Regions from separate parts of the Streptomyces sp. NPDC054796 genome, predicted to be linked through region 3. Evidence: predicted binding sites of a transcription regulator. Region 3 holds the regulator's gene; each other region holds the start of a gene.
The links. The regulator HrcA, encoded in region 3, represses chaperone genes, less so after heat shock. The targets are predictions, from matches to a motif close to TTNGCACTCNGNNNNNCNGAGTGCNAA.

Region 1: groES (co-chaperone GroES) is a predicted target of HrcA. The motif match lies at 2,124-2,150, and genes of this name have one in related genera.
Region 2: groL (chaperonin GroEL) is a predicted target of HrcA. The motif match lies at 2,125-2,151, and genes of this name have one in related genera.

The regions. Positions count from the first base shown of each region.
Region 1 is NZ_JBSHAO010000038.1:67,629-71,890, reverse strand. It holds gene ACWGJ2_RS27460 (hypothetical protein) at 1-40, shown strand, start outside; gene ACWGJ2_RS27455 (lamin tail domain-containing protein) at 305-760, shown strand; gene ACWGJ2_RS27450 (class I SAM-dependent methyltransferase) at 809-2,056, opposite strand; gene groES (co-chaperone GroES) at 2,301-2,609, shown strand; gene groL (chaperonin GroEL) at 2,835-4,262, shown strand, end outside.
Region 2 is NZ_JBSHAO010000005.1:52,344-56,605, reverse strand. It holds gene groL (chaperonin GroEL) at 348-1,976, opposite strand; gene ACWGJ2_RS05975 (cold-shock protein) at 2,505-2,708, opposite strand; gene ACWGJ2_RS05970 (MoaD/ThiS family protein) at 3,226-3,504, opposite strand; gene thrC (threonine synthase) at 3,501-4,262, opposite strand, start outside.
Region 3 is NZ_JBSHAO010000035.1:65,244-69,505, reverse strand. It holds gene dnaJ (molecular chaperone DnaJ) at 49-1,182, opposite strand; gene hrcA (heat-inducible transcriptional repressor HrcA) at 1,183-2,199, opposite strand; gene ACWGJ2_RS26245 (MBL fold metallo-hydrolase) at 2,424-3,224, shown strand; gene ACWGJ2_RS26240 (DUF3097 domain-containing protein) at 3,274-4,176, shown strand.

The sequences.
Region 1 (4,262 bases), on a different contig from region 3:
GCTCGTCGATCAGGTGAGGGAGAGCCTGGCCGTCCACTGACACCTGGCGGGGCGCGCATCGCTTCTCCTCGCGCCCCGTTTTCACCTCAGCGAGCCCACACGAACGGAACGGGCCCGCGACTTCACCCGGACGAGTGAGGCAGGGGAGTGCCGGGGAGTGCCCGGGAGCACGTCGAGAAGGCGGAGGGCGTCGGTACGGATGTGACCGATTCTCCGTAAGTGTGCGGACACAGGGGATGTTGCGGCTTAAAGTATCGATCCTGCCCGGTGTGCGAAGCCGGGCCGTGTCCTAGGGGGGACCACCATGAAGATCCGGCATGCCCTGATACCGGCGGCGGCGGCGGGGGCCGCCGCCGTGCTCGCGCTCACGCTCGCCGCGCCCGCGCAGGCGGCCTCGGCCGTCCAGTTCCGCTACTTCCGCTACGACTCGCCAGGCAGCGACAGGGGCGGCAACTCCAGCGTCAACGCCGAGTACTTCACCCTGAAGAACGTCTCCAGCCGGAGCGTCAGCCTCAAGGGCTACACGGTGAAGGACAGCGCGGGCTACAAGTACACCTTCGGCACCTTCACCCTGAAGTCCGGCAAGAGCGTCCGCGTGCACACGGGCAAGGGCACCAACAAGAGCACCGACCGCTACTGGGGCCGTAGCTGGTACGTGTGGAACAACAGCGGGGACAAGGCCACGCTGCGCTCCGCCTCCGGCAGCTCCCTGGACACCTGCTCGTGGAGCCGCACGGGGAGCGGCTACAAGAACTGCTGAGCCCGACGGCCGCGCACGCCGCGCACGCCGCGCACGCCGCGCACGCGCTCACGCCGCCCGTGTCGCCGGGTGCCCCAGCAGCGTCATCGGGGCACCCGCGACCCGGGTGAGGAAGACTGTGCAGGCGTGCGGACCCTCGGGCTTCAGCTTCCGGCGGAGTTCCTCGGGCTCGACGGCGGAGCCCCGTTTCTTCACGGTGACCACGCCCACCCCGCGCTCCCGCAGCAGGGCGCGCAGCTTCTTGACGTTGAAGGGCAGCACGTCGGTGATCTCGTAGGCGGTCGCGTACGGCGTCGGGACCAGCGCGTCGGACGTCACATACGCGATCGTCGGATCGAGGAGACGGCCTTCGACCCGTGCCGCGACCTCGGAGACCAGGTGCGCCCTGATCACGGCGCCGTCCGGCTCGTACAGATAGCGCCCGACGTCCCCGGGCTCCGGGTCGGGGAGCCCGGTCCCCGTCAGGGTGTCCCCGCCGGGCAGCAGCGTCGCCCGGACGAGACCGTCCTCCACCCCCGCGCCGAACCAGAGCACGGCCTCCTTCACATCGCCGCCGTCCGAGATCCACTCGGCCTCGGCGTCGGACGGTACGACCTCGTGCGGGATGCCGGGCGCGACCTTGAGCGCCGCGTGCGAGACGCGACGGGTGACCTCGACGGCCCAGCTCAGCGGGGGCGAGTACGCCTCGGGATCGAAGATACGGGCCCCGCCGCGCCCCGGCCCGCCGCCCTTCCCGGAGCCGCTCCGTCCGCCCTGTCCGCCCCGTCCCGAGCCGCGCCGCGCGGGGTCGACGAAGACCGCGTCGTACCCCGAGATGTCGGTCTCGGTCACGTCCTCGCACCGCACCTCGATGCGGTCGGCCAGCCCCAGGGCCTCGGCGTTGGCCCTGGCCACCGCGCAGGTCAGCGGGTCCCGGTCCACGGCCAGCACCGACACCCCGGCGCGGGCCAGCGCGAGCGCGTCGCCGCCGACGCCCGAGCAGAGGTCGGCCAGCCGCCGCACGCCCAGTTCCCCGGTCAAGCGGCGGGCCCGGTGCGCCGCGACGGTCGCGCGGGTCGACTGCTCCAGGCCGTTGGGCGTGAAGTACATCCGCGCCGCGTCCTCGGTACCGAACTTCGCCACGGCGCGCTGCCGCAGCCGCGCCTGCGCGAGCGCTGCGGAGACCAGTTCGGCGGGGTGGTCGCGGCGCAGCCTCGTCGCGACGGAGAGTTCGTGCGCCGGGTCGAAGTCGCGCAGCCCGGCGAGGAGGGACTGCCCCTCGTCGCCCAGGAGCCGGGAGAAAGCGTCAAGATCCACGCCCCCATTCTCCCTGGCGGAATTCCCTTGCCACGTCCCGGCGCCGACGGGGGGCGCGGGCGGCTCGCTGGCACTCTGGTTGACGGAGTGCTAACCGCGGCATAATCTCAACCCTGGCACTCTCCCCTGGTGAGTGCCAGCTAGTCGCGACAGGCAGATCCGGCACCCGCGACGACGGATCTACCAGGTCGCCACCCCAGACATATGACCCCGTGATGAGATCTCCGAAGGGGGAGGTCGGATCGTGACGACCGCCAGCTCCAAGGTTGCCATCAAGCCGCTTGAGGACCGCATTGTGGTCCAGCCGCTCGACGCTGAAGAGACCACGGCCTCTGGCCTGGTCATCCCGGACACCGCGAAGGAGAAGCCCCAGGAGGGCACCGTCCTTGCCGTGGGCCCGGGCCGCTTCGAGGACGGCAACCGCCTGCCGCTCGACGTCAAGGTCGGCGACATCGTGCTGTACAGCAAGTACGGCGGTACCGAGGTGAAGTACAGCGGCGAGGACTACCTCGTCCTCTCGGCTCGCGACGTTCTCGCGATCGTCGAGAAGTAATTCACCTGTAAGGCCACCGGCCATGGGCCCAGGCCCGACGGCCGTCGGCCCGAAGCGGTCATCGAGGCTTTCCGAAGCCGCGAAGCCGGAATATTGCTTCTGACCCGCGCCCTGGTTCCCGCATCCGAATACGAGATGGCCGGGGCCAGGGCGCGGTTCGTCTGAGCGATGGCGGCTGCCGTGTCCGGCGGCCGAGGATCGCAACGAAAGGACTTAACAGCTCCCATGGCGAAGATCCTGAAGTTCGACGAGGACGCCCGTCGCGCCCTTGAGCGCGGCGTGAACAGCCTTGCCGACACGGTCAAGGTCACCATCGGCCCCAAGGGCCGCAACGTCGTTATCGACAAGAAGTTCGGCGCCCCGACCATCACCAACGACGGCGTGACCATCGCCCGTGAGGTCGAGGTCGAGGACCCCTACGAGAACCTCGGCGCCCAGCTCGTGAAGGAGGTGGCGACCAAGACCAACGACATCGCGGGTGACGGCACCACCACCGCCACCGTGCTCGCCCAGGCGCTCGTACGCGAGGGCCTGCGCAACGTCGCCGCCGGTGCCTCCCCGGCCGCCCTGAAGAAGGGCATCGACGCCGCCGTCAAGGCCGTCTCCGACGACCTGCTGGCCTCGGCCCAGCCGATCGACTCCAAGGAGGACATCGCCGCTGTCGCCGGTCTGTCCGCCCAGGACAAGCAGGTCGGCGAGCTGATCGCCGAGGCGATGGACAAGGTCGGCAAGGACGGTGTCATCACCGTCGAGGAGTCGCAGACCTTCGGTCTTGAGCTGGACTTCACCGAGGGCATGGCCTTCGACAAGGGCTACCTCTCGCCCTACATGGTCACCGACCAGGAGCGTATGGAGGCCGTCCTCGACGACCCGTACATCCTGATCCACCAGGGCAAGATCGGGTCCATCCAGGACCTGCTGCCGCTGCTGGAGAAGATCATGCAGGCCGGTGGCTCCAAGCCGCTGCTGATCATCGCCGAGGACGTCGAGGGCGAGGCCCTGTCCACGCTCGTCGTCAACAAGATCCGCGGCACCTTCAACGCCGTCGCCGTGAAGGCCCCCGGCTTCGGCGACCGCCGCAAGGCGATGCTGGGCGACATGGCGACGCTGACCGGCGCCACGGTCATCGCCGAAGAGGTCGGCCTCAAGCTCGACCAGGCCGGTCTCGACGTGCTGGGCACGGCCCGCCGCGTCACCATCACCAAGGACGACACCACCATCGTCGACGGTGCTGGCAAGGGCGAGGACGTCCAGGCGCGCGTCGCCCAGATCAAGGCCGAGATCGAGTCCACGGACTCGGACTGGGACCGCGAGAAGCTCCAGGAGCGCCTGGCCAAGCTGGCCGGCGGCGTGTGCGTCATCCGCGTCGGCGCGGCCACCGAGGTCGAGCTGAAGGAGAAGAAGCACCGCCTGGAGGACGCCATCTCCGCAACGCGCGCCGCCGTCGAGGAGGGCATCGTCTCCGGTGGCGGCTCCGCGCTCGTCCACGCCGCGAAGGTGCTGGAGGGCTCGCTCGGCAAGGCCGACGACGAGGCCACCGGTGTCGCCGTGGTCCGCCGCGCCGTCGTCGAGCCGCTGCGCTGGATCGCCGAGAACGCGGGCCTCGAGGGCTACGTCATCACCTCGAAGGTCGCCGAGCTGGAGAAGACCCAG
Region 2 (4,262 bases), on a different contig from region 3:
GTCTCTCGTAGCTCGTGCGGCTCGTGGAAACCTGCCCGGTCCGGTTAGCCCCGCTGCGGCGGGCTAAACCGCCGTGGGCGCGACGGCGGCCGAAGCACCCGCCGCGCACCGCGCGCCCGTGCCCGGCCCCCTCCGTACGCCCCCCGTACGTGCTCACGCGCGCGACCCCCGTATGAGAATCCGTACGCCTCCTGCGGCACACCCCCCTCCACCACCCGCCCCCGGAGAACCGACTCCGGGAACCGCCCCTGACACGCGCCGAGGGCGGCACCCCCGTGCAGGGGATGCCGCCCTCGGTCCGATCCGTACGGCGTGGAGCCGCCGATCCGCCGGGAAACTCCGGTGGATCAGAAGTCCATGCCACCGCCCATGCCACCGGTCGGGTCGGCGGCGCCGGCCCCGGCCTTCTCCGGCTTGTCGGCGATGACGGCCTCGGTGGTGAGGAAGAGCGCCGCGATGGAGGCGGCGTTCTGGAGCGCGGAGCGCGTCACCTTGGCCGGGTCGATGATGCCCTCGGCGATCATGTCCACGTACTCGCCGGTGGCGGCGTTGAGGCCGTTGCCCGGGGTGAGGTTGCGGACCTTCTCGACGATGACGCCACCCTCGAGACCGGCGTTGACCGCGATCTGCTTGAGCGGGGCCTCCAGGGCCAGCTTGACGGCGGCGGCACCGGTGGCCTCGTCGCCCTCCAGCTCCAGCTTCTCGAAGACGCTGGACGCCTGGAGCAGAGCCACGCCACCACCGGCGACGATGCCCTCCTCGACGGCGGCCTTGGCGTTGCGCACCGCGTCCTCGATGCGGTGCTTGCGCTCCTTCAGCTCGACCTCGGTGGCGGCACCGGCCTTGATGACGGCCACGCCGCCGGCCAGCTTCGCCAGACGCTCCTGGAGCTTCTCGCGGTCGTAGTCCGAGTCGCTGTTGTCGATCTCGGCGCGGATCTGGTTGACGCGGCCCTGGACCTGCTCGCTGTCACCGGCACCGTCGACGATGGTGGTCTCGTCCTTGGTGATGACGACCTTGCGGGCGCGGCCGAGCAGCTCCAGACCGGCGTTCTCCAGCTTGAGGCCGACCTCCTCGGAGATGACCTGACCGCCGGTGAGGATGGCGATGTCGCCGAGCATGGCCTTGCGGCGGTCGCCGAAGCCCGGGGCCTTGACGGCGACGGACTTGAAGGTGCCGCGGATCTTGTTGACGACCAGCGTGGAGAGAGCCTCGCCCTCGACGTCCTCCGCGATGATCAGCAGCGGCTTGCCCGACTGCATGACCTTCTCCAGCAGCGGAAGGAGGTCCTTCACGTTGCTGATCTTGGAGTTGACGATGAGGATGTACGGGTCCTCCAGCTCGGCCTCCATCCGCTCCATGTCGGTGGCGAAGTAGGCGGAGATGTAGCCCTTGTCGAAGCGCATGCCCTCGGTGAGCTCAAGCTCCAGACCGAAGGTCTGCGACTCCTCGACGGTGATGACGCCTTCCTTGCCGACCTTGTCCATCGCCTCGGCGATGAGCTCGCCGATCTGGGCGTCGGCGGCGGAGATGGAGGCGGTGGAGGCGATCTGCTCCTTGGTCTCCACGTCCTTGGCCTGCTCCAGCAGCGCGCCGGAGACGGCCTCGGTGGCCTTCTCGATGCCGCGCTTCAGCGCCATCGGGTTGGCACCCGCGGCCACGTTGCGCAGGCCCTCCTTGACGAGCGCCTGGGCGAGGACGGTCGCGGTCGTCGTGCCGTCACCGGCGACGTCGTCCGTCTTCTTCGCGACCTCCTTGACCAGCTCGGCGCCGATCTTCTCGTAGGAGTCCTCGAGCTCGATCTCCTTGGCGATGGAGACACCGTCGTTGGTGATCGTGGGGGCGCCCCACTTCTTCTCCAGCACGACGTTGCGGCCCTTGGGCCCGAGGGTGACCTTGACGGCATCGGCGAGCTGGTTCATACCGCGCTCAAGGCCGCGCCGCGCCTCCTCGTCGAACGCGATGATCTTGGCCATGTGAAGTGGTCCTCCCGGACTGGGGGTCCCCCCGGCGAAGCCAGGGTACGGATGATCCGGACCGCGCTGGCGCCCGCGACGGACGGCCTGCAACCCGGGCGGTTCCTTGCACCCACCCGGCTGCGGGCCTCACCGACCCGGTCCTTCGTTGTCACTCTCACTCGTAGAGTGCTAACGCCAATGATTAGCACTCGACCCCCGCGAGTGCAAGCGGCTGCGGCGGTTCGAAGGCCCGGCGCGGGGTGCTCGGCGGGGCGCGTGTATACGCGCGCGGACGTGCGCGGCTGTGCGCGCGGACGTGAACAGCCCTCCGGCACGAGTCCGCGCGCCCCACCGGATCCGCACACCTCGCCGGATCCGCACGCGCTCCGTATCCGACGGTACGACTCCGGACCGGTCGGCCGGTCCGGGCCCCCATGAGCCGGGCCCCCATGAGCCGGGCCCCGGACGAAAACGGCCCCCGGACAGACATGAGGGGCCGCATCCGAAGATGCGGCCCCTCCACGCTCTGCGCAGTCTGGTCGGCGCTCAGCCGGTCACGCGGACCATGTCCGCCTGCGGCCCCTTCTGACCCTGCGAGATCTCGAACTCGACCCGCTGCCCTTCGTCGAGAGTGCGGTAGCCGTCCATCTGGATCGCGCTGTAGTGGACGAACACGTCCGCACCACCGTCGACCGCGATGAAGCCGTACCCCTTCTCCGCGTTGAACCACTTGACGGTGCCCTGAGCCATTCCTAACTCCCCTATTACTGGCCCTTGCACGAGCCCGCACTTCACGAACCCGGGTCAGACCTCACTTCTGCCTAAGCGGAAGCGTGCGCCGGAACGCGTCGACCGCGGCTGAATGTATCTGCACGGACGCCCTCTGCAACAGGTCAATCGGACGAGAATTCTGGGTACGGCCGATCGGGAATAAACGCTGAAGTCCCTTGAAATCAGGGCAAGTCGGGCCGGGCATAGGCCACCAACACGACAATTGCGGCCTCGTTTTGGGGCACAACTTGTCGCGTTCTCATATGCGCTGGGCGCGCACGGGGGAGGGAAGTGACGCCACCCTATCGCGGCCCGGAATGCGGAATCGCTCCCTCCGGTCGGATCAGGAGGGAGCGATTCGACAATATTCGATGCGTTGACCGTTCACGGACGCTTCGGGCCCGTCATCAGTGAAGATTCAACGAAGACCCATCGAAGAATCATGGAGGCCGGGGGAAGCGGACCCTGCCGGGCCCCCGCCGGACCCCGTCGGGACTCAGCAGCCGCCCGCGACGGCCGGGATGATGGAGACACCCGCGCCGTCCGGCGTCGGCGTCTCCAGGCCCTGCTCGAAGCGGACGTCGTCGTCGTTCACGTACACGTTGACGAAGCGGCGCAGCTTGCCCTCGTCGTCGAGAACGCGCGCGCCGATGCCCGCGTGGTTCTTCTCCAGGTCCGTCAGCACCTCGGACAGCGTGGCGCCCTCGGCGCTCACTTCGGCCTGGCCACCGGTGTACGTACGGAGGATGGTGGGGATACGGACATTCACGCTCATGATGCGAGGCCAGCCTCTCGGAAGGAGTCCAGGTTCGGACGGATGATGGCGGAAGGACCGGTGGTCGGGGCGACCGCGTCCAGGGTCTTGAGTCCGTCGCCCGTGTTGAGGACGACGGTGGTGAGGGAGGGGTCGAGCTGCCCTTCCTCGATCAGCTTCTTGGTCACGCCGACGGTCACGCCGCCCGCGGTCTCGGCGAAGATGCCCTCCGTGCGCGCCAGCAGCTTGATCGCGTCGACGACCTGCTCGTCGTTCACATCCTCCACCGCGCCGCCCGTACGGCGTGCGATGTCCAGGACATAGGGCCCGTCGGCCGGGTTGCCGATGGCCAGCGACTTGGCGATCGTGTCCGGGCGCACCGGGCGCACGACGTCGTGCCCGTCCTTGAATGCGCGGGAGACGGGCGAGCAGCCCTCGGCCTGGGCGCCGAAGATCTTGTAGGGCTTGTCCTCGACGAGCCCGATCCTGATCAGCTCCTTCAGACCCTTGTCGATCTTCGTGAGCTGCGAGCCCGAGGCGATCGGGATCACGATCTGGTCCGGCAGCTCCCAGCCGAGCTGCTCGCAGATCTCGTACGCGAGCGTCTTCGAGCCCTCGCCGTAGTACGGGCGCAGGTTGACGTTGACGAACCCCCAGCCCTCGCCCAGCGGGTCGCCGATCAGCTCGGAGCAGAAGCGGTTGACGTCGTCGTAGTTGCCCTCGATGCCGACCAGGTCGCCGCCGTAGACGGCGGCCATCACGACCTTGCCCTGCTCCAG
Region 3 (4,262 bases):
TCACGGGCCCGCCGCAGGTGCGGCCGCGGGTGCGGCCGCGGGTGCGCCTCACCGGCCGTTGAACGCGTCCTTCAGCCGCGAGAACAGGCCCTGCTGACCCGGCTGGAACGTGCCCGTGGGCCGCTCCTCGCCGCGCAGCTTCGCGAGCCTGCGCATCAGCTCCTCCTGCTCGGGCTCCATCTTCGTCGGGGTGGTCACCTCGACGTGGACGATGAGCTGGCCACGGCCGCCGCCCCGCAGATGCGTGATGCCGCGGTCGTGCAGCGGGATCGACTGGCCGGACTGCGTGCCCGGCCGGATGTCGACCTCTTCCATCCCGTCGAGCGTCTCCAGCGGCACCTTCGTGCCGAGCGCCGCGGCCGTCATCGGAATGGTGACCGTGCAGTGCAGATCGTCGCCCCGGCGCTGGAAGACGGGGTGCGCGTTCTCGTGGATCTCGACGTAGAGATCGCCAGCGGGACCGCCGCCGGGGCCGACCTCGCCCTCGCCGGCGAGCTGGATGCGGGTGCCGTTGTCGACACCCGCGGGGATCTTGACGGTGAGGCTGCGCCGCGAGCGGATGCGGCCGTCACCGGCGCACTCGGGGCACGGGGTGGGGACGACGGTGCCGAAGCCCTGGCACTGCGGGCAGGGGCGCGAGGTCATGACCTGGCCCAGGAAGGAGCGCGTGACCTGGGAGACCTCACCACGGCCCCGGCACATGTCACACGTCTGCGCCGAGGTGCCGGGCGCCGCGCCCTCGCCGCTGCACGTGGTGCAGACGACGGCGGTGTCGACCTGGATCTCCTTGGTGGTCCCGAAGGCCGCCTCGTCCAGATCGATGTCCAGCCGGATCATGGCGTCCTGGCCCCGCCGCGTGCGGGACCGGGGCCCGCGCTGCGACGCGGTGCCGAAGAACGCGTCCATGATGTCCGAGAAGTTCCCGAAGCCCGCGCCGAAGCCGCCGGGCCCGCCGCCCGCGGCACCCGAGGCGGGGTCGCCGCCGAGGTCGTAGACCTGCTTCTTCTGCGGGTCCGACAGCACCTCGTAAGCGGTGTTGATCTCCTTGAACCGCTCCTGGGTCTTCGGGTCCGGATTGACGTCCGGATGCAGCTCGCGGGCCAGGCGGCGGAAAGCCTTCTTGATCTCGTCCTGCGAGGCGTCGCGCTGCACGCCGAGGACCGCGTAGTAGTCCGTCGCCACTTACGACTCCGCGAGGATCTGTCCGACGTAACGTGCCACTGCGCGTACCGCTCCCATCGTTCCGGGGTAGTCCATGCGGGTCGGTCCGACCACGCCGAGCTTGGCGACTGCTTCGTCGCCCGAACCGTAGCCGACCGATACGACCGATGTGGAACTCAGGCCCTCGTGGGCATTCTCATGCCCGATTCGTACCGTCATGCCCGGGTCCTTGGCCTCCCCGAGCAGCTTGAGCAGCACGACCTGCTCCTCCAGGGCCTCCAGCACCGGCCGGATGGTCAGGGGGAAGTCGTGCCCGAAGCGGGTGAGGTTCGAGGTGCCGCCGATCATCAGCCGCTCCTCGGTCTCCTCCACCAGGGTCTCCAGGAGCGTCGCCAGGACCGCCGAGATCGAGCCGCGGTCGTCCGCGTCGAACGCCTCGGGCAGGTCCTGCACGAGGGACGGGACCTCCGTGAACCGCTCGCCCACGACCCGGCTGTTGAGCCGGGCCCGCAGATCGGCCAGGGTGGCCTCTCCGATGGGCCCAGGAGTATCGATCATGCGCTGCTCGACGCGGCCCGTGTCCGTGATGAGCACGAGCATCAGCCGCGCGGGCGCCAGCGAGAGCAGTTCCACGTGCCGCACCGTCGAGCGCGTCAGCGAGGGGTACTGCACCACGGCGACCTGCCGGGTGAGCTGCGCGAGCAGCCGCACCGTGCGGCCCACCACATCGTCCAGATCGACGGCGCCGTCCAGGAAGTTCTGGATGGCCCGGCGCTCCGGCGAGGACAGCGGCTTCACCCCGGCCAGCTTGTCGACGAAGAGGCGGTACCCCTTGTCCGTCGGGATGCGCCCGGCGCTGGTGTGCGGCTGGGCGATGTACCCCTCGTCCTCCAGCGCCGCCATGTCGTTACGCACGGTGGCCGGGGACACCCGCAGGTTGTGCCGCTCCGTGAGCGCCTTGGAACCCACGGGCTCCTCGGTGCCCACGTAGTCCTGGACGATGGCGCGCAGCACTTCGAGTCTGCGTTCACTGAGCATCGCGCACACCTCCCGCCCGGCCGTAGGTCCGGATTCTCTGCCGCTTCCTGGCATTCCCTGGCACTCTCACCGGATGAGTGCCAGCTTTCCCCGGGCCAGTGTACGGCCGGTCACCATGGCCGGGGCAAGGGTGGCCGGACCTGACGGTATCGCGGCCCTTCCGCCGCACCCGTGAGGCAGCCGCCGGCCGGGCGCCGGGAGAGGGCTGCCGTTAGCGTCGTCGTATGACGGGCCATTGGGAAGAGGGAGCGGACGACGGACCTGCGGCGGACACGGGCGCCAGCCCGGGCTGGGAGCGGCTGGCGCCCGGCGTCGTACGGCGCAGGCTTCCCGGCTGGGACGCCACCGTGGGCGCCGTGGCGAGCGACGAGGGCGTACTCGTCGTCGACACCGGATCGTCCCTGCGCGAGGGGGCACGCATCCGCTCCGAGCTGCGGGAACTGTTCGGCCTCCCCGTGACGCACATCGCCCTCACCCACCCCCACTTCGACCATGTGCTGGGCACGGCCGCGTTCGCCGGTGTGCAGGTCTACGGCGCCGTCGGCGTGGACGAGCTGCTGGCGCGTCCGCGAGCGCGCGAGGCGCTGCGCGACGACGCCGTCGCGCACGGTCTCGCCCCGGACGCTGCGACCGAGGCGGTGGACGTCCTCGTGCGCCCGCACCACCCCGTCTCCGGCGAACTCACCCTCACCTTCGGGAACCGGCAGGTGCTGCTCGCGAACGTCGGGCCCGGGCACACGGGGCACGATCTGGCGGTGCTGGTACCGGGCGCCGGGGGTTCGGCGGGCGGCGCTGCGGGCGGGGAGGCCCGCGAGGTCGTCTTCTGCGGCGACCTGGTGGAGGAGTCGGGCGAGCCCCAGGCCGGGCGCGACGCCCACCCGGGCCACTGGCCGCAGGCGCTGGACCGGCTGCTGGCGCTGGGCGGCGAGGACGCGCGCTACGTGCCGGGGCACGGCGCCGTCGTCGGCGCCGACTTCGTGCGCGCCCAACGCGAGCGGCTGGCACAGCGGTTCGCGGACGGCTGAGCGGCACGCCGGTTCGCGGACGGCTGAAGAGGCCGTGAAGAATGAGCGCATGCGCAGCGGTCCGAGCAAGCGATACAGCCCCGATCTGACGCCGCCGTGGAAGCAGCGGCGGCCCGTCCCCGAGGTTCCGGCGGAGCCCGACCTCGTGGTCGAGGAGGTCACCACCGGCTTCTGCGGCGCGGTGATCCGGTGCGAGAAGACGGCGGAGGGCCCGACGGTCACCCTTGAGGACCGCTTCGGCAAGCACCGCGTCTTCCCCATGGAGCCGCGCGGCTTCCTGCTGGAGGGGAAGCCGGTGACGCTGGTACGGCCCACGGCCGCCGCCTCTGCCGCCTCCGCCTCATCCGGCGGCTCCGCTTCCGGGCCCGGGGGCGCCTCCGGGCCGACGGGGCGCAGGCTCACGGCTTCCGGTTCGCTGGCGGTGCCGGGCGCGCGGGCCCGGGTGGCACGCGCGGGACGGATCTATGTGGAGGGACGGCACGACGCGGAGCTGGTCGAGAAGGTGTGGGGCGACGACCTGCGCATCGAGGGCGTCGTCGTGGAGTACCTGGAGGGCGTCGACGACCTCCCCGCGATCGTGGAAGCCTTCGGTCCCTCCCCCGAGGCACGCCTCGGCGTACTGGTCGACCACCTCGTGCCCGGCTCGAAGGAATCCCGCATCGCGGAGCGGGTCACGGGCGAGGACGTGCTGGTCGTGGGCCACCCGTACATCGACATCTGGGAGGCGGTGAAGCCCGCCTCCGTGGGCATCGAAGCGTGGCCCCGGGTGCCGAAGGGGCAGGACTGGAAGACCGGCGTGTGCCGCGCACTGGGCTGGCCGGAGAACACGGGTGCCGCCTGGCGGCGCATCCTGGGCAGCGTCCGCAGCTACCGCGATCTGGAACCCGATCTGCTGGGGCGCGTCGAGCACCTCATCGACCATGTGACGGTGGGCGGGCCCGCCTCCGCTTGACGGGCGCGGAGCCCGACGCGGGCTCCGCGCAGGTCACGGGCGGGTTCCGCTTCGCCGTGCGGCACAGGCGCGGCTTACGGTCCGCG